DNA from 3 places in the Rahnella variigena genome. Region 1 is predicted to be linked to each of the others. Evidence: predicted binding sites of a transcription regulator. Region 1 holds the regulator's gene; each other region holds the start of a gene.
What was found. Region 1 encodes LexA, which represses DNA repair genes until DNA is damaged. Its sites were predicted from a motif close to TNCTGTATGTACATACAGNA; they were not measured.
Positions count from the first base shown of each region.

Region 2: a site for LexA is predicted at 3,382-3,401, ahead of CKQ54_RS17215 (DNA translocase FtsK 4TM domain-containing protein). Genes of this name have one in related genera too.
Region 3: a site for LexA is predicted at 3,185-3,204, ahead of dinG (ATP-dependent DNA helicase DinG). Genes of this name have one in related genera too.

Region 1 covers NZ_NSDJ01000001.1:1,095,249-1,102,223, reverse strand. The annotation lists gene CKQ54_RS05090 (CsbD family protein) at 1-102, opposite strand, end outside; gene dinF (MATE family efflux transporter DinF) at 294-1,658, opposite strand; gene lexA (transcriptional repressor LexA) at 1,957-2,565, opposite strand; gene CKQ54_RS05075 (diacylglycerol kinase) at 2,685-3,053, opposite strand; gene plsB (glycerol-3-phosphate 1-O-acyltransferase PlsB) at 3,184-5,667, shown strand; gene ubiA (4-hydroxybenzoate octaprenyltransferase) at 5,767-6,633, opposite strand; gene ubiC (chorismate lyase) at 6,675-6,975, opposite strand, start outside.
Region 2 covers NZ_NSDJ01000001.1:3,731,412-3,738,386, reverse strand. The annotation lists gene cydD (heme ABC transporter permease/ATP-binding protein CydD) at 1-1,020, opposite strand, end outside; gene trxB (thioredoxin-disulfide reductase) at 1,150-2,118, opposite strand; gene lrp (leucine-responsive transcriptional regulator Lrp) at 2,851-3,345, shown strand; gene CKQ54_RS17215 (DNA translocase FtsK 4TM domain-containing protein) at 3,466-6,975, shown strand, end outside.
Region 3 covers NZ_NSDJ01000001.1:3,846,767-3,853,741, forward strand. The annotation lists gene ybiB (DNA-binding protein YbiB) at 1-865, opposite strand, end outside; gene dinG (ATP-dependent DNA helicase DinG) at 910-3,084, opposite strand; gene CKQ54_RS17720 (porin) at 3,405-4,514, shown strand; gene CKQ54_RS17725 (5'-nucleotidase, lipoprotein e(P4) family) at 4,728-5,534, shown strand; gene CKQ54_RS17730 (ABC transporter ATP-binding protein) at 5,728-6,564, opposite strand; gene CKQ54_RS17735 (FecCD family ABC transporter permease) at 6,564-6,975, opposite strand, start outside.

The DNA.
Region 1 (6,975 bases):
ACCTTCAACCACTGTCAGGTCGTCATCGGTCAGTTTGCCCCATTTTTCTTTCACTTTCCCTTTGAACTGTTTCCAGTTACCGTCGGCTTGGTCCTTATTCATAAAATATCTCCTGTTACCTTGGGTTTATGGAGCTGCGTTTTGTTCCGGCAGCCCGTCCTTAACACTTCTAAGGTTAGTAGAGAATCTGGATTAATCCTCTCCGAACAGGGATAAAAACCATTATTAGGATTATTCCAAAGCAGGAAATAACGGCAAAAGAACATTTATCTCTTTGATAAAACACTGCCAATTCAGTGTCCGGGAGAAGAAAACCAGGTATCGCGCTGCCAGTAACGACGCCATATCCAGCCCAGTGAAATCCCGCGCAAGCCGAGGAAGACGGTCAGCGCCAGCCATAACGCATGGTTTCCCAGCACCGGTAAGGTCATAAGCGTCAGCCCGTAACCAAGCGCAGCAACCACCATGCTGTTACGCATATCCCGCCCGCGCGTGGCACCGATAAACATCCCGTCGAGCAGATAACACCAGACCGCCACCAGCGGCAATACAATTTGCCAGCCGAGGTAATGATCCGCCAGCTCGCGCAATTCGGGGAGTGATGTGAGCGCATTTATAATCGCCCCGCCGGCTACGGCATAAATTAGCGCAAAGGCCAGCGCCACCAGTCCGGCCTGACGGCACGCGGCATGCCACACGTTGAGCAGCTTTTCGCGATTGCGCGCACCGAATGCCTCACCGGAATGGGCTTCGATGGCATACGCAAAGCCGTCGAGTGCAAATGCGGTAAAGGTCAGCAGGTTCATCAGAACAGCGTTGACCGCAACAATGTGGCTGCCCAGCCGCGCACCCAGTATGGTCAGTGAGGCAAAGCATAGCTGCAACAGCAATGAGCGCAGCATGATGTCGCGGTTAAGTCCGAGAAGACGGCGCAAATTACCGCGCCACGCACCGGTGATTTCTGCACCGGTGATACCGCGTCGTTTCATGACACGCCAGACAAAATACAGCCCGATGAACAACGTGAAATACTCTGCACTGGCAGTTGCCATTGCCGCACCACGTACGTTCAGCCCCAGCCCCATTACCAGCCAGATATCCAGAATAATATTCAGCAGATTTCCCGCGATCAGCAAAATCACCGGCCCGCGAATATACTGGATGCCCAGCAACCAGCCGAGGATCACCAGATTCGCCAGAGAAGCAGGCGCACTGTACCAGCGGATTTCGATAAACAGCCTCGCCTGTTCCAGCACCGACTGACTGCCACCCACGACATGAAACGCCAGCTCCATCAGCGGATGGCGAAATAACAGGATGATGACACCGGCCAGCACCGCCAGCAAAAAGGGCTGCACAAAAGCACGTGCCAGCAACTGATTGTCTTTTGCGCCCAGCGCCTGTGCGGTCATGCCGGTGGTGCTCATGCGCAAAAACAGCAGCATCATGAAGAGGAAAGTCGTGACCATCGAACCAACCGCCACACCACCGAGATAATCGGCACTGTCGAGATGACCGATCACTGCGGTATCCACCAGACCAAGAAGAGGCACCGTGATATTGGAAAAAATCATCGGTAACGCCAGCGTCCAGAGTGCTTTATCTGCGGGGCTTAGAAAGGTGTTTTTAAATGATTGTCGCAGGGAATGATGTTGCATAGAGAATCTCATGCCGGAGGTTCAGGTTATGCCCAAAATGACATCGCCCCGAAAGGGGCGATGATGAGAGAAACGCATTTCTCTTTGAATTCACATGGATGCCAGAGGCGGCCGCCATCCATATTCAATTAGTTTTAGTTTTCTCTATCTGAAACAGCAATTGCTGACTCAGCAATTTCTGACCGAGTAATTCGAGTTACAGGAAGGCGGCAAGTAAGAGAATCCCGATGAGCTGATATGAGTCAGTGATTCGGGTGAACGCACGCAGCCAACGCGTCTGCAGCTCGAAGTACGAAGGTCAGATCCAGTTGCCGTTACGGATGACGCCTACGGCTAGCCCTTCAATACTGAAATTCTGTTCGCGCAAATCCACCACGATCGGCTGGAATTCGCTGTTCTCAGGCAATAACTGCACCACGCTGCCCTGCTTTTTCAGGCGTTTCACGGTGACTTCATCGTCGATACGCGCCACGACAACCTGGCCGTTACGCACGTCCTGCGTTTTATGCACGGCCAGCAAATCGCCGTCGAGGATACCAATGTCACGCATCGACATCCCGCTGACGCGCAGCAGGAAATCGGCGCTCGGCTTGAACATCGCCGGATCAACCTGATAATGCCCTTCGATATGTTGCTGTGCCAGCAACGGTTCACCGGCGGCAACGCGGCCGATCAGCGGTAAACCTTCTTCTTCTTCCATCAGCAGACGGATACCACGAGATGCACCGGAGACAATCTCGATAACGCCTTTACGTGCCAGCGCTTTCAGGTGTTCTTCCGCCGCATTGGGAGAACGGAAACCCAGACGCGATGCAATCTCTGCGCGAGTCGGTGGCATACCGGTGGTGGAGATATGATCGCGAATAAGGTCGTAGACCTCTTGTTGTCTGGTCGTTAAAGCTTTCATTCCGCCCCCTGGTTGTTTATACAGTCTTGCTGTGAGTATATACAGCTAAACGGTCAATGAAAACCTAAGATTGAATAAAAACAGGGCATAACGGTGATTCCTGGAATACAGATTCCAGATCAGAACCATCGCGGCCAAAAGATACTGACCCAGACAAAAATCGCCAATATGATGGTCAGAAGTACGGCAGCAGAACCGATATCTTTTGCCCGCCCTGAGAGCACGTGAAACTCAGAGCCGATACGGTCAATCGCGCATTCCACCGCACTGTTGAGCAACTCGGTGACGCAGACCAGCATCACGGAGCTTACAAGTAAAATGCGTTCAACCGTGCTGACATCGAGCCAGAAAGATAACAAAATTAACGGGATAGCCACGCTGGCTTCCTGGCGAAAAGCCGCTTCGTTCTGCCATGCGGCTTTCAATCCTTTCCAGGAATATCCGGCCGCTTTATAAATTCGGGTAAATCCAGTGACTTGGTTCGCCATTTCGGGTACTGATCCTTGAAGGGTTGTCCTTAAAAGTGTGCCGTATTTTAGCTTTTATATGACCACAGATCTCCACGGATCTTTCTGGTATCCTTGCGGCGAAATGGCTAACAAGAGGCTTCACGTTTTTATGTCAGGTTGGCGTAGACTTTATTACACATTATTGAATTTACCACTCTCATTGCTGGTAAAGAGCAAGGTCATACCTTCAGATCCGGTTACCGAGTTGCATTTGGACCCGACGCGCCCGATTTTGTACGTATTGCCTTACAACTCCAAAGCAGACTTGCTGACGTTGCGTGCGCAATGTCTGGCAGAGAATCTGCCCGATCCCCTTATTCCGCTGGAAATCGACGGAACGCTGCTGCCAAGCCATGTTTTCATTGCTGAAGGCCCGCGCGTGTTCTCGTATTACACGCCGAAGCAGGAATCCGTAAAGCTGTTCCACGACTATCTGGATTTGCACCGCAACAATCCGGATTTAGACATCCAGATGCTGCCGGTTTCCGTGATGTTTGGTCGTGCGCCGGGCCGTGAAGGTCAGGATGATACGCCGCATCTGCGCGTACTGAATGGCATCCAGAAATTCTTTGCCGTGCTGTGGCTCGGACGTGACAGTTTTGTCCGTTTCTCCAATACCGTTTCCCTGCGCTATATGGCGACAGAGCACGGCACCGACAAAACCATCGCTCAGAAACTGGCACGCGTGGCGCGTATGCATTTCTCCCGCCAGCGTCTGGCAGCGGTCGGCCCGCGTCTTCCGGCGCGTCAGGATTTATTCAATAAATTGCTGGCTTCCAAAGCCATCGAAAAAGCGATCGAAGACGAAGCCCGCAGCAAGAAAATTTCCCACGAAAAAGCCCAGCAGAATGCTATCGCGCTGATGGAAGAAATCGCGGCGAACTTCTCTTATGAGGCCGTGCGTCTGTCAGACCGCGTGCTGAGCTGGACGTGGAATCGCTTGTATAAAGGCATCAACGTCAACAATGCTGAGCGTGTCCGTCAGCTGGCGCTCGATGGTCAGGAAATTGTGTATGTGCCCTGCCACCGCAGCCATATGGATTACCTGCTGCTGTCTTACGTGCTCTATCACCAGGGGCTGGTGCCGCCGCATATCGCTGCCGGTATCAACCTGAATTTTTGGCCGGCTGGCCCGATTTTCCGTCGTCTGGGTGCGTTCTTCATCCGTCGTACCTTTAAAGGCAACAAGCTTTATTCCACCGTTTTCCGCGAATATCTGGGTGAGTTGTTCAGCCGCGGTTATTCGGTCGAATACTTTGTGGAAGGTGGCCGTTCACGAACCGGACGTCTGCTGGAACCGAAAACCGGTACGCTGGCGATGACCATTCAGGCCATGCTGCGCGGCGGTTCACGTCCGATTACGTTAGTGCCGATTTACATCGGTTACGAGCACGTGATGGAAGTGGGCACGTACGCCAAAGAATTACGCGGTGCGACCAAAGAGAAAGAAAGCCTGACGCAGATGCTGAACGGGCTGCGCAAGCTGCGCAACCTCGGTCAGGGTTATGTGAACTTCGGCGAGCCGCTGCATCTGACCACTTACCTGAACCAGAATGTACCTACCTGGCGTGAAGCGATCGACCCAATCGAAGCGCAGCGTCCGAGCTGGCTGACGCCAACGGTGCAGGATCTGGCAGAGCAGATTATGGTGCGTATTAACAACTCAGCCGCGGCTAACGCCATGAACCTGTGTTGTACCGCGCTGCTGGCATCGCGTCAGCGTTCACTGACCCGTGAACAGCTGACCGAACAAATCGACTGCTATCTGCAATTGCTGCGTAACGTGCCGTATAACGCAGATTCGACGGTGCCTGATCTGACCGCCGATCAGCTGCTCGATCACGCGCTGAACATGAACAAGTTCCAGGTCGAGAAAGACAACATCGGTGACATCATCGTTCTGCCGCGCGAGCAGGCTGTTCTGATGACGTATTACCGCAACAATATCCACCATATGCTGGTATTGCCGTCACTGATTTCAAGCATCGTGATGCATCACCGTCAGGTCACCCGCGCAGAATTACTGCGTCAGGTGGAACTGATTTACCCGATGCTCAAAGCTGAACTGTTTATGCATTTCGATAAGTCAGAGCTGCCGCAGGTACTGGATGTTCTGACGCTGGAACTGGCACGTCAGCAAATCATTCATCTGGAAGACGATGAACTGACCCTGAACCCGGCGCGTATCCGTACCCTGCAACTGCTGGCCGCGGGTGTGCGTGAAACGCTGCAACGCTATGCCATTACTTTCTCGCTGCTCACCAATAATCCAAGCATCAACCGCGGTGCGCTGGAGAAAGAGAGCCGGATTATGGCGCAGCGCTTGTCCGTTTTACACGGTATCAATGCACCTGAATTCTTCGACAAAGCAGTGTTCTCAACGCTGGTCGGCACATTGCGCGCTGAGGGTTATATCAGTGACACCGGTGATGCGATTCAGGAACAAACGCGTGAGATTTACATCATGCTCAGTGATCTGATGACGCCGGATATCAAGCTGACGATCGAAAGTGCGGGAATGCCTTCTGAGCTGCCACAACCGACAGAGCCACCGGCTGAGCCGAAAATGGATGTGCGCGATACCGATCATTAACCGGTATTAGCGAACGCCTGCTGGCTGGTAAAACAAAACGCCCGGACTTTTTACAGAGTCCGGGCGTTTTTTATGGATGCCGTCTTTGGTCTGGAAATCTTAGAAACTGAACGCTGATAAGCTCATCAGAATGCCGAGGAACAGCACCAGTCCGACATAGTTGTTCTGACGGAAAGCCAGGAAACAGGCATCGCGTTCGCGTTTAGCAATCAGCTTTTGCTGATGCATAAACAGCGCAGCGGCCAGCAGCAGCGACCAGTAGAACGGTGCGCCAAGTTGTGAAAGATGTCCCACAAATCCCATCAGAACCAGTGTGGCAAGTTGCAGCAGGCCGATAATCAGCGTGTCAAAACGACCAAAGAGAATCGCTGTCGATTTCACGCCGATTTTCAAATCATCATCGCGATCCACCATGGCATATTGCGTATCGTAAGCCACCGTCCAGCAGATATTGGCGGCAAACATCAGCCAGCAGCTGAGCGGTACGCTTTCGCTTACCGCCGCGTACGCCATCGGAATTGCCCAGCCAAACGCCGCGCCCAAAACGACCTGCGGCAGATGACTGACCCGCTTCATAAACGGATAAATCCATGCCAGCGCCAGCCCGGCCAGAGACAGCAAAATGGTCATGCGGTTGAGCAGGAGAACCAGCAGGAAGGACACCAGCACCAGCCCGACAAAAAGCATTTTCGCCTGCTTACCGGTGATCGCACCGCTTGGCAGCGGACGGTTCGCGGTCCGTTTTACATGACCGTCAAATTTACGGTCTGCGTAGTCGTTCACCACGCAACCGGCTGCACGCATAAAGAAAACGCCCAGTACGAACACCAGCAAAATCTTAGCAGATGGCATTCCACCACCGGCCACCCACAATGCCCATAATGTTGGCCACAGCAGCAACAGCGAGCCGATAGGTTTATCAATACGCATCAGGCGGCAGTAATCACGCCATGTGCCCTGAGTCATACTTCCTGACACTCTCTGTTCTCCTTGTTGATTAGTCTGGCTCATGCCTTGCTCACTTTACCCTCGGGGCGATGCACCGGCGAGTCCGGCAGGAAAATTTCCGTCAGCAGCAGCGGTTTGTCTGAAAGCCGCAGGCGGGAACGACGCGCCCATAAATCGCCCTGTTCACTCTGTAATTGCCCTAAGTGAATGTAATCGCGGGTCAGGTTGTTGCCGCTAAACAGATAGCGTCCGAGCGGCACGGTGCCCAGATCGACCAGCGCCAGGTCTGGCCCGGTCAGCGTTTCTTCAGGAATGACCGTGCGTCCCAGAAGCCAGGGTTCGGCATCGCCAAACAGCACG
Region 2 (6,975 bases), 2.6 Mb from region 1:
CTGATCACCGTCACCCATATCGGCACTTTCAGCGCTAAGGAACGTCACCAGACTTTCTGCTGCGCCGACGGCCTGCGCTTTGGCGTGATAAAACGCGCCCAGATCACGCAGAGGCTGGAAAAACTCCGGGGCAAGTATCAGCACCAGAAAACCGGCGAAAAGGGTCACAGGCGTGCCGTAGCTGCCAAAGTTCAGTTCGCCGAGATAAGAGAAACCGAAATACACCGCGACAACCGCAATGGAGATGGAAGCGAAGAATTCCAGGACTGCGGAAGATAAAAAGGCCAGACGCAGAACGTCCATTGTGCGTGCGCGAAAGTGTTCCGTTGAGCGTTTGATCTGGTCGATTTCTGCCGTCCCGCGGTGGAACAGGCGAAGCGTATCCAGACCGCGCAGACTGTCGAGGAAGTTTCCGCTTAGACGCGCCAGCGCGACAAAGTTGCGGCGGTTAGCATCTGCCGCACCCATTCCAACCAGCGCCATAAACAGCGGGATCAGCGGTGCGGTAACCAGCAGGATCAGCCCTGCGGCCCAGTTAATCGGGAAGACGCTGACTAAAATCAGCAGAGGAATAATACCGGCAAGTGCAATTTGTGGCAGATATCGGGAATAGTAATCCTGCATATCTTCGATTTGTTCAAGAATGATGCTGGCCCAGCTGCCCGCCGGTTTGCCCTGGATCCATGCAGGACCCAGTTTTTCCAGACGATCCAGCACCAGTTTACGCATTTCCTGTCGGATAACGCGTCCGCAGATAAAGCCCACCTGTTCACGTAGCCAGGTCACGACGGCACGCAACACAAAGGTGAGTGCCATTAACAGGAAACTTTGCAGCAGCGCATCACGCGGAGTGTGCTCGATAATCAGGCTGTGCAGTAATCCGGCCATCAGCCAGGCCTGTGCGAGGATCAGTAAACCAGAAAGCAGACCCAGCATCATAGACAGTCGGATCCAGCCTTTGGCGCGGGAGCTTTGTTGTTTTAACCAGCGGGTAAGTTCTTGTTGTCGTGTTTTATTCATCAGGCTTCAGTCTGTGCAGCAATCCGGATGGGAGGGCGCTTATGTTACATGCTCAGACCGCAAACTGAAAATATGAAAAAGGCGGCAATCACGCCGCCTCTTTTTAAGGGCAAACAGAAGGGGAGATGCTTACAAATCCGGTGCTTGCGATAAACCGTCCAGATAGCGTTCGGCATCCAGCGCGGCCATACAACCGGTACCGGCAGACGTAATCGCCTGACGGTAGATATGGTCCATGACATCGCCTGCGGCGAAAACACCCGGAATACTGGTTTGTGTCGCATTGCCGTGGGAACCGGACTGCACTTTGATGTAGCCGTCTTTCAGTTCCAGCTGGCCTTCGAAAATGCCGGTGTTCGGGCTGTGACCGATAGCGATGAATACACCAGCAACATCCACCTGAGATTTCTCGTCAGTGCGCACGTCGAGCAAGCTCGCGCCGGTAACACCCATCTGATCGCCGACCACTTCGTTCAGGGTTTTATGGGTGTGCAGAACAATATTACCGCTGGCCACTTTGTCATTCAGACGGTCAACCAGAATTTTTTCAGCACGGAAACTGTCGCGACGGTGTATCAGGTGTACTTCAGAGGCAATGTTCGCCAGATAAAGCGCTTCTTCAACTGCGGTATTCCCGCCGCCAACCACTGCGACTTTTTGATTACGGTAGAAGAAACCATCACAGGTGGCGCAGGCAGAAACGCCGCGACCTTTGAACGCTTCTTCAGAAGGCAGACCGATATAACGTGCGGATGCGCCGGTGGCGATGATCAGTGCGTCACAGGTGTATTCGCCGCTGTCGCCGGTGAGGCGGAACGGACGGTTCTGCAAATCGACTTTGTTAATGTGGTCGAAAATAATCTCAGTATTAAATTTGGTCGCATGTTCATGCATACGTTCCATCAGGCCCGGACCGGTCAGACCTTCCGGATCGCCCGGCCAGTTTTCGACTTCGGTGGTTGTGGTCAGCTGACCGCCTTTTTCAACACCGGTAATCAACACCGGATTAAGGTTGGCGCGTGCTGCATAAACTGCTGCGGTATAACCCGCCGGACCAGAACCTAAAATCAATAATTTACTGTGTTTAACCGTACTCATGCGTAATTCATCTCCGCGGTAGCGACAAGCGATAGACCGATTGTAGGGAAAACGGCGCAGTAAAAAAAGCAAACTCAGATGTTGTTAACGATTTGTCTGATAGTTTTTACAGAGAAACACGGGTAAAAAGGTTTCCTTTGCTGATTATCAGACACTTAACTGTTTGATGAACAGCGTGAAAAACAACGGCGGTGATGTCAGTCGCTGTGAATGTTGTTTAACAGAGTGCGGTCTTTTAGTCACAATTCACGGCAGGTTGTGGGGTTTTGGCTGAATTATTTCGCGCACTGAGTTGTTATTGTCCAAAGAGAAAAGACAGCTAAAAAGGGGGGATCAGCTTTTCAGGTTGGCACGTTCTTCTGATTTTGCTTCTTTTACTTTGACAATCCGCTGTGCATTTGCGAAAACATCAGGGGAAGAAGAAATTAACTGCCTGTCTGTGACTTGAATTTATGCAATTGGCTGCTACCGGACCCGTTCTGGTCTTGCTTTTTTGCGTTTTTGTTGCAGCAGGGTTTAGTGAATCAGGTTGGCTGTATGCAATCTATTAATTTCGCAGGGTTATTTCTTTTGAGTATCCGTTTTACGGTCGTGTTCCTTTTGACAGGGGATCAACGCGGCTTTGGGATGCGTAAACCTTAATAATCGGGTCTTCGCTTGGGACAACCCTTAGACATTGAAGTTGGCTGGGGTATGGCAGGTGCAGGGAAGGACAGCAGAGAGACAATAATAATGGTAGACAACAAAAAACGTCCGGGAAAAGATCTCGACCGTATTGACCGTAACATCCTCAACGAATTGCAAAAGGATGGCCGGATTTCAAACGTCGAGCTTTCCAAACGTGTGGGATTATCTCCAACTCCATGTCTGGAGCGCGTTCGTCGTCTGGAACGTCAGGGCTTCATCAATGGTTATACCGCATTGCTTAACCCGCATTATCTGGATGCCTCGTTGCTGGTGTTTGTTGAGATTACCCTCAACCGTGGCGCGCCGGATGTGTTTGAGCAATTTAACGCGGCAGTACAAAAACTCGAAGATATTCAGGAGTGTCACTTGGTTTCAGGGGACTTCGACTATTTGTTGAAAACCCGCGTACCTGACATGTCCGCCTACCGTAAGCTGTTAGGTGAGACATTACTTCGTCTTCCAGGTGTTAACGACACCCGAACCTATGTGGTCATGGAAGAAGTAAAACAGACAAATCGCCTGGTCATCAAAACCCGGTAATTGTTCAGGTGCAAAACCTTGTAATTTTAGCTACACTCCTGTGTATCTATACAGCTATGGCGCCGGGGACTCTCGGCGCTGTTGCTTTTTCTCAGTTCACAGGAACCTGGAGAGCCTTTCTTGAGCCAGGAATATACAGAAGATAAAGAAGTTACCCTTAAAAAGCTGAGCAATGGTCGCCGTCTTCTGGAGGCTTTGCTGGTGGTGGTAGCGATTTTTGCTGCTTATTTAATGGCGGCATTGGTGAGTTTTAACCCCTCTGATCCAAGCTGGTCTCAGACCGCATGGCATGGGCCAATTCATAACTGGGGCGGTGGTGTGGGAGCCTGGATGGCTGACACGCTGTTCTTCATCTTTGGCGTATTTGGTTACGCTATTCCCCCTATTATTCTGTGCCTCTGCTGGGCGGCGTTTCGTCAGCGGGATAAACAGGATTTCGTCGATTATTTTGCCCTTTCGCTGCGCCTTATCGGGACGCTGGCGCTCATTGTCACGTCTTGTGGTCTGGCATCAGTCAATATTGATGACCTTTACTACTTCGCTTCCGGTGGTGTCATCGGCAGTTTGTTGAGTACAGCGATGACGCCGTATTTCAACAATGTGGGTGCGACGCTGGTGTTGTTATGTGTGTGGGCAGCCGGACTGACACTGTTTACCGGCTGGTCATGGCTGACCATTGCCGAGAAAATTGGCGGTGCCGTGCTCGGCGTCACCAATATCGTGACCAACCGTTCCCGTCGTGACGATGATTATGACTACGACGAGCACGACGATCCGTTACTCGAAGACGACGAAGCCAAACCGGTAGCTAAAGTTGCTCCTGCCGTCGCAGGTGCAGCGGCAACAGCAGCGATCCCTGCGGCTGCCGCAGTGACTGCTGATACCGATGACGATGACGTCCTGTTCTCTGCGCCTTCAGTTAATGAGCATCCAGCAGCACCAGCACCTTCTGCTCCTGTTTCTTCTGCTGTTCCTGAAACAGCCGCAGCAGTCGCTGAAGCGGCTTCGGTCGTGACACCAGCGCCAGCAGCTGATCCTTATGCTGCAGAACCGCCGGTGGCTGAGATTTCACCTTATCCGTCTACGCCGGTTTCAACCGCGCCGCCGCTCTATAATTTCGAAATTACGGAAGAAACGCCGGTGCCGCGCCATCCGCAGCCGGTACAGCAATCACCTTCTCCTGCGCCGGTTGAGCGCAATCAGGAAGATGGCCCGAGTCTCGGGAACTGGCAAACAGCCGTTGAACCCAGTCGTTCACCGTTTGATTTCAGTTCGCCGGTACCCGATGCCGCGCAGGCCGCCAGCGTTGCCGCTACGGCTGCACTTGCTACGGGTCTGGCTCAGGCAGGGCAGTCTGCGGCATCTTCTGCAACCAATACCTTTATGCCTGCTTTCAGCGCTGTGAGTGATGAAAATCCGCAGGTGAAAAAAGGGTTTGGCCCAGAACTGCCGCGTCCAAATCCGGTGCGTATTCCAACGCGTCGCGAGCTGGCATCGTACGGTATTAAATTGCCGTCTCAGCGTATGGCCGAACAACAGGAAAACGCGCAAGCTGTGGCCCAGCAAAATACCGGGCAGGAAACCTGGCATAACGATCCCCTGGCTCAGGCCGACGAGGAAGCCCGGCAGGAAGCCGCATTGCAGCAGGCGTTTGCCGAACAGCAGCAAGAGCGTTACGGCGATGCGGTGACTGAAAGTGAACCGGACGCTGAAGCCGCCTTGCAGGAAGCTGAATTACGCAATGCTTTCGCTGCGCGAGAGCAGGCGCGTTATCAGCAAGAAGTCGAGCCGCAAAGCGGTCTGGTTCAGCATCATCATTCGCAAAATAATCAGGAAGAAATTTCCCATTCTCCTGCCGATGATTTTGCTGCTGCCGCGATGAAACTCAGTCAGCACGATGCTTTCAGCTTCTCGCCAATGGCTGATCTGGTGGACGATACGCCGTCTGAGCCATTGTTCACGTTGTCAGCGCAAGCGGAAGAAGAACCGCAACCTGCCGCGTTTGCTCAGCAACCTTATCAGCGCGCTGCGGCTTCGGAACCGGTTCAACATGCGCAGGAATATGAAGCGCCACGTCAGTCATCGCCATCGGCGCAGCCTGACATGGACAGCCTGATCCACCCGTTCCTTATGCGTAATGAACAGCCGCTGGTGAAACCGACTACGCCGCTGCCATCACTGGATTTGCTGACATCGCCTCCGGCGGAAGCAGAACCTGTGGACGAGTTCGCTCTGGAACAGATGGGTAACCTTATCGAAGCCCGCCTGAATGATTACCGCATCAAAGCAGACGTCGTCGGCAAATTACCGGGTCCGGTCATTACACGTTTCGAACTGGATCTGGCGCCGGGCGTTAAAGCCGCGCGTATTTCTAACCTTTCGCGTGACCTTGCACGTTCATTGTCTGCCGTTGCGGTGCGTGTCGTGGAAGTTATTCCCGGCAAGCCTTATGTCGGCCTGGAATTGCCAAACAAGAAACGTCAGACCGTTTATCTGCGGGAAGTGCTGGACTGTGCGAAATTTAAAGAAAGTACGTCTCCGCTGACGATTGTGCTGGGTAAAGATATTTCGGGTGAGCCGGTTATCGCCGATTTGGCGAAAATGCCTCACTTGCTGGTGGCCGGTACGACCGGTTCCGGTAAGTCTGTCGGCGTTAACGCCATGATCCTGAGTATGCTTTACAAATCCAAGCCGGAAGATGTGCGCTTCATTATGATCGACCCGAAAATGCTCGAGTTGTCGGTATATGAAGGCATTCCGCATTTGCTGACTGAAGTCGTCACCGATATGAAAGATGCAGCCAATGCGCTGCGCTGGTGTGTCGGCGAGATGGAACGTCGCTATAAACTGATGTCGGCGCTGGGTGTACGTAACCTTGCGGGCTATAACGAACGAATTCTGGAAGCGGAAGCGATGGGACGTCCAATTCCTGATCCATTCTGGAAGCCGGGTGATGGCATGGCTGCTGAGCCGCCATACCTGCAAAAAGAACCGTTTATCGTGGTGATGGTCGATGAGTTTGCCGATCTGATGATGACCGTCGGTAAAAAGGTAGAAGAACTTATCGCGCGTCTGGCCCAGAAAGCCCGTGCCGCAGGTATTCACCTGGTTCTGGCGACGCAGCGACCTTCTGTCGATGTGATCACCGGTCTGATTAAAGCGAACATCCCGACCCGTATTGCCTTTACGGTGTCGAGTAAAATCGACTCCCGTACCATTCTGGATCAGGGCGGTGCTGAATCCCTGTTAGGAATGGGGGACATGTTGTACATGGCGCCAAACTCCTCGATTCCGGTGCGTGTTCACGGTGCGTTCGTCCGTGACCAGGAAGTTCATGCGGTAGTTCAGGACTGGAAAGCCCGCGGTCGTCCGAAATACATCGAAAGCATTGTTTCCGGTGGTGACGATGGTGAAGGTGGCGGTTTAGGTCTGGACGGTGATGAAGAGCTTGATGCTCTGTTTGATCAGGCTGTGGCATTCGTCGTCGACAAACGTCGTGCATCAATTTCAGGCGTTCAGCGTCAGTTCCGTATTGGTTACAACCGCGCGGCACGTATCGTTGAACAAATGGAAGCGCAGGGCATTGTCAGTACGCCGGGTCATAACGGCAACCGTGAAGTACTGGCACCG
Region 3 (6,975 bases), 2.8 Mb from region 1:
GGACAGCGCGTTCGCCCTTCAGGCATTCCTGAATGTAGTTAACGGTGGCGTCGACGTCTTTGGTCGACGGCACATCGGCGGCAAAAATCTCTTCTTTTTCTGCCAGCACACTCAGTTCACCACCGGCGATAAAGTGCGTCTGCGGGAAACGTGACGGATTGGCATACACTTCCCCTTCCGTTCCTTGCGTCAGCAATGCACGGCCATCAATCTGGCGGAAAAACGAGGAGACGCGCTGAATATATTCGGGATGAGAAACGCTGGATAAACGCAACGCATCCTGCCCGATGAAAGGCGTGATGAGTTTCGCCAGCGTATGGCTGCTGTTACGCACGCCCATCTGCCAGCGCAGCGCCAGTTGCTTTTCAATCGGCGCGCACAGGACAGAAACCGGCACAAAGACCGGGCCGTTTCCGGCATCAAGCTGCTGCTGCGCCTGTTGCTGGTTTTGAGCAGCGTCGATACCTGATGCGCGGAAAATCTCCGCGCTGGTGATGCGGGTAGGATCTTCATCCACGCCATGCACTACCACCGGCAAACCCAGACGGCTGAGCAGCATCGCCAGCAACGGCGTGAGATTCGCCTGTTTGCGCGCGCCGTTGTAGGTCGGAATGACCACCGGCAGCGGACGATTTACCGGTGCCTGCAGGCGCATAACGCGCTCTTCCATCGCCGCATAAAACCCGAGCATCTCTTCTTCCGCTTCGCCTTTGATACGAAACGCAATGAGCAACGCACCCAGCTGTAAATCCGGCACTTCACCGGCCAAAATTTCGCGGTACAACGCAAGCGACTGCTCACGATCCAAATCACGGGCATGATTTTTTCCACGCCCCACTTCTTTGATGAGTTTGGTGTAATCCATCGTAGCGTTACCTTCTCTGTGTAATGACTTTTCTTGAGGAAAAATTATCGCCGGCGGGCGCGACGGCGAACCGGATCTTTCTTCGCTGTTTTCAGGATATCAGGGCGTTTCACCGAACCGGGCGCTGGCATTTCACGCTGTTCAATGGGAAACACCGGTAATGCCGCGAGCAGGCGCGAACCGTAGCTTTTGGTCAGCAGACGCTTGTCATAAATCACGATTTCGCCGGTACATTCATGGCTGCGGATCAGACGCCCGACCTGCTGGATCAGGTTGAATGACGCACTCGGTAAACTCTGCACTTCAAACGGATAGCGCTTCAGCGTTTTCAGCCACTCGCCTTCGGTCAGGATCACCGGACTGTCGATCGGCGGAAACGCAATTTTATGGATGTGCACCTGCGTCAGCAATTCACCTTTCAGATCCAGCCCTTCGGCGAAAGATTGCAGGCCGATCAGCACGCTGGTCGTGCCCGCGGCGACGCGCTTGCGGTGCTCCTCGACCAGCCGGTAACGGGGCTGATCGCCCTGCACCAGCAGCATCAGGCGTAAATCCGGCAGCAAAGAAACAAATTGCTGCAACGCACGGTTACTGGCGAACAACACCAGCTGGCCGGTGTGCTGCCCTTTTGCCAGTTCTGCGCGGAAGAAATCGGCCATTTCCTGCAAATGCGCGGCTTCATTCGCCATCAGCGGCTCCAGCGTCATTTGCGGGATCACCAGTTTACCCTGCGTGACATGACTGAACGGCGAATCCAGGCTGACGAAAAGGTCGCCGGCTTTTTCCGTCAGGCCGGTCATTTCCTGCAAGCGGGAGAAACTGTTCAGCGAGCGCAGCGTCGCAGAGGTAATCACCACATGCGGTACTTTGCGCCACAGCATTTTTTCCAGCTGTTCGCTGACGCGGATCCCCGCGCAATGGAAGACCAGATGCGTCTGGTTATCGAAATAAGTCCGCGTCACCCATTTGCCAATCGGCGCATTGGACGCTTTATCCAGCGCCGCCAGCCGCCACAGTTTGCTCATGGTTTCGAGATAGCCCTGCATCCGGCTCATGTGCAAAATCGCGCGATGCAGACGCATAATGTCGTGTTTGCCGGTCTTCTCGCTGAGGTCATTCACCATGTATTCCGCCAGACTGCGCAAACCATCGGTGAGTTTAAACAGGCGGCTGCACTGCTCTGTCAGCTCCGGCGGCAATAGTCCCAGCTCGAAACGGTATTCGGCTTCCGGCTCATCCGGGGGTAAATACTGTCCCACGGTCTGTTCAATCGACAGCAGCAGTTCGCGCATTTCGGCGCAGTGATTATGCAGACGCTCGGCGTTGGTCAGCGGCGGCGGATTCTTCGGCGTAAACAGCGCCAGACATTGTTCAATCTGACGGACAAAATTATCGAGTTGCAGGTTGTTCCACATCGCGGTGATTTCCGCGTCAACTTCCAGCGCATCGCGGGCCACTTCCGGCAGATGATGTCCTTCGTCGAGCACCAGCAGCAGGTCTTTTGCCGGTGGCAGCACGGATTCGGATTCCAGCGCCGCCATCACCAGCGCGTGGTTGGTCACTACTACATCTGCGCTTTCAATTTCTTTGCGCGCCACAAAATACGGGCATTCGCGAAAGTAATGACAGTTACGACTGAGGCAGTTGGCTTTATCTGTGCTGATTTTGATCCACAGCGGATCGTCGATGGTCTTCTGGTAGTGATCGCGTAATCCATCCCACTCGTAGCGTGACAGCGCGGTTTCCAGCGTTTTACACAGTTTCTGTTCTTCGCCGCTGGAAGGTGCCAGTTCATCACCAAGAAATAATCCCAGATCGCCCTGCGCGTTTTCATTGCTCATCGCCGCCAGATTTCGCGGACACACGTAACGCCCGCGACCAAAAGCGCCGGTAAATTTCAGATCCGGAATGATTTTTTTCAGCAGCGGTAAATCTTTGCTGAAAATCTGATCCTGCAACGCCACGTTTGCCGTGCTGACAATCAGCGGTTTTTCTTCCTCACGGCTGACAGCAATGCCGGGAATGAGATAGGACAAGGTTTTCCCGACGCCGGTCGGCGCCTCGATGGCCAGATGCCGTGCAGAATCCCCCGAGAACGCTTTAGCCACCTCAGCAATCATCTGACGTTGCGGAGCGCGGGAAATGAAATCCGGGATTTGCTGTTGCAGGGCTTTGTACCACTGGCTTATCTGATTTTTTACTGCGGGGGAAAGCGCCATGCATCTCTTTTTTGTTGGAAGTGAGACAGGAATGTCCCGGCTATTGTCCCACAGACCGGCTTCTGGCGCAGCCCGAAATCGCGGTTAAGGGCATTTCCTGTGGTGTAAATTTATGCAGAAAAAAAGGAGGACGTGTAAAAAAGAAAAAGTTCATTTCTGACTGTCATAAATTGATCACAAATATACGGTAAAAAACTCTCGCTGAGAAAAATCCGAGTCCATACGGAATGCACAGCAAAAATGATGATTAGCGTCTTTCCACAAGACTTCATATAAAGCTTTTATGAAAAGCTTTTAATAAAGAATGCAGGGTAAAATTCATGAAACGTAATATTCTGGCACTTTTAATTCCTGGTTTATTGATTGCATCAGGCGCACACGCAGCGGAAGTTTATAATAAAGACGGCAATAAACTGGACCTGTACGGAAAAGTGAAAGGTCTGCATTATTTCTCTGATGCTCCCGGCAGTGATGGCGACCAGAGTTACGTGCGTTTCGGTTTTAAAGGCCAGACCCAAATTAATGACCTGATCACCGGCTACGGCCAGTGGGAATACAACGTCATGGCTAACCATGCTGAATCTGACAGCAAAACGCCAAGCACCACCGGCACCAAAACACGTCTGGGCTTTGCCGGTCTGAAATTTGGTCAATACGGTTCCTTCGACTATGGCCGTAACTACGGCGCACTGTACGACGTTGAAGCCTGGACCGATATGTTCCCTGAATTTGGCGGCGACGGTTACACCAAAGCTGACCGCTTCATGACTGGCCGTACCAACGGCGTGGCCACGTACCGTAACCGCGGCTTCTTCGGCCTGGTTGATGGTCTGAACGTAGCTGTTCAGTATCAGGGCAAAAATGAAAATGACGGTCGTGGCAGCAGCACAGCCAACGGCGACGGCTATTCACTGTCTACCACTTACGCACTGGGTGATACCGGCGTGAGCTTCGGCGGCGCATATGCGTCTTCTGACCGCACCACGGCGCAGAGTAATTCCGCTTACGGCAAAGGCGATAAAGCTGACGCATGGACTGGCGGTATGAAATATGACGACAATGGCGTTTATTTAGCCGCCATGTATGCTGAAACCCGTAATATGCTGGCTATTACCGTACCAGGCGGAATTGCAGGCGCACCGGCAGGAAGTGGTTTTGCAAATAAAACCCAGACCTTCGAAGCCGTTGCACAATATCAGTTTGAAAATGGCCTGCGTCCTTCACTGGGTTATGTTCAGACTAAAGCAAAAGATATTGAAAACATCGGTGATGCAGACCTGGTTAAATATGTTGACGTAGCAGCAACCTATTATTTCAACAAAAACATGTCTGCCTATGTTGATTATAAAATCAACCAGCTGTCCGATGATAACAACCTGGCTCTGAACAACGACGACATTACTGCCGTTGGTCTGGTCTATCAGTTCTGATAATTAGTTCTAAAAACAGGCGCTTTACCACCTCATTATTATTCTCTGTCTTGACATTCTTCGGCCGGACTCACCCTCCGGCCTTTTTTATTTGTGTTATTTTTCGGCACACCTCGCGTAAATCGCCATTTAGGCTTCCACACCCCGCTGAATCTGCTACAGTTTTAACGATTTTGATGAATGCGAATCTTTCTTAACAAGCAGGGATAACCCATGAATAAAATTTCGCTTTGCACCACCAGTGCTTTAATCATGCTGGCCCTCAGCGGCTGCGCGCAGCAAAAAACGGACGCCCAACAGAAACTGAACGATCAGTCGGTGATGGCGCTGAACTGGTTCCAGCAATCCGGCGAATATCAGGCGCTGGCGTATCAGGCATTTAACACGGCGAAAATGGCGTTTGATAACGCACAACCGCTGGCCGGACAGAAGAAAGCCGTCGTCGTCGATCTCGACGAAACGATGCTCGATAACAGCGCGTACAGTGCGTGGCAGGTGAAAGCGAATAAGCCATTCGACAGCAAAACCTGGTCCCAGTGGACAGCAGCGCGTCAGGCTACCGCCGTGCCCGGCGCGGTGGAATTTGCCAACTATGTCAACACGCACGGCGGCACGATGTTCTACGTGTCTAACCGTAAAACCAGCGAATATGCCGCGACGCTCGACAACATGAACCGCCTGGGCTTTACCGGCGCCAATGAAAAAACCATGCTGTTAAGTTCAGACACGTCGAACAAACAAGCGCGTTTCGACTCGATTAAAGCCGCGGGTTATCACGTGGTGATTTACATCGGCGACAACCTGAATGACTTTGGTTCTGCGACCTATCATCAGGGTAATGAACAACGCCGTGCCTTTGTGAATCAGAATCATCAGCACTTCGGCACACAATATATCGTGCTGCCAAATCCGCTTTACGGCGACTGGGAAAGTGGTCTGGCGAAGGATTACAACAAGCTGACACCTGAGCAGAAATTGAATGCGCGGGAGCAGAATCTGAAGGCGTGGAGTGGGAAGTAGGCCCGTTGCGGTATGCTCCTCCCCCTGCGAAGGGGGAGGTTGGGAGGGGGTTTTAGACTGTAAATCAATGGCCTGAGCGGAAACGTCACCCAACGTTTTTGCGTTAATACCCCACCCCGGCCCTCCCCTTCGCAGGGGAGGGAGCGGATCGGTGAACGCCTGAGTAATGTCTTCCTTTTGTCAGGACATAACATTAAATCTCCGGATCCCCCACTAATCCATCAATCAATATCTGCGGTGTCCCCTGCGAGCAGCGCTCAATCCTGCCCCGTACGCCGTAAACGCGCGCCAGACTGTCGGCGGTGATCACGTCTTCCGGTTCGCCATCGGCAATCAGATTACCGTCTTTAAGCATCAGCACGCGGTCGCCATGGCGCAGCGCGATATTGATGTCATGCACAACTACCACGGTGACGATATTGCGTTTCTGCGTCTCTTTGCGTACCAGATCCATGACGTGGAACTGATAGTTAAGATCAAGCGCGCTGAGCGGTTCGTCGAGCAGCAGTAAGGAAGGCTGGCGGATCAGGGATTGCGCCAGACCGACCAGCTGTTTCTGACCGCCGGAAAGCTGATCGAGATAACTCAGTGCCAGATGCTCGATACCCAGCTGACGCAACAACGTCATCACTTTATCGGTGCCTTCCGAGACTTTGCCCTTCCCGCCGGACGCACGCTGCGCCACGATGATGGATTCCAGCACATGCAGATGCACACCCGCAGGCAGCGTTTGTGGCAGGTAAACAACCTGCTCCGCACGGCGCGCAAAAGGCATCGGCATTAAATCGTGCCCGTCGAGAAACAGCTGCCCTTCCGCGCGGTTAAGTCCGGCGAGGGAACGCAGCAACGTCGATTTTCCGCTGCCGTTTGGCCCGAGCAGCACGGTGATTTTTCCACGCGGCAGCATCGGGACATTGAGATGGCGGATCACATGGCGCTTCGGATAGCCCGCGTTGAAATCGCGGATTTGCAGCCCCTGCGTGGCGGCATTCAGTAAATCTTGTGGCTGCATTTCTGGCATTGCGGACATCAGACGTTCCCCCGGTGACGAAGAATAATACTCAGGAAGAACGGCACGCCGACCAGCGAGGTGACGATCCCCACCGGAATAATGACGCCCGGCACCAGATTTTTTGAGGCCACGGATGCCATAGAAAGCACCAGCGCACCAATCAGCGCACTGGCTGGCAGGTAGAAACGGTGATCTTCACCAAACATAAGACGGGCGATGTGTGGCGCGACCAGACCGATAAATCCAATCGGGCCGACAAATGCGACTGCCAGCGCGGAAAGAATACTGATACGCAGCAAGGTGCCGAGACGCAAACGGCGCACGTCGATACCAAAACTCACCGCACGATCTTCACCCAGACGCAGCGCGGTCAGCTTCCACGCGCTCATCATCGACCACGGCAACAGAACCAGAAACGCCAGTAGCATC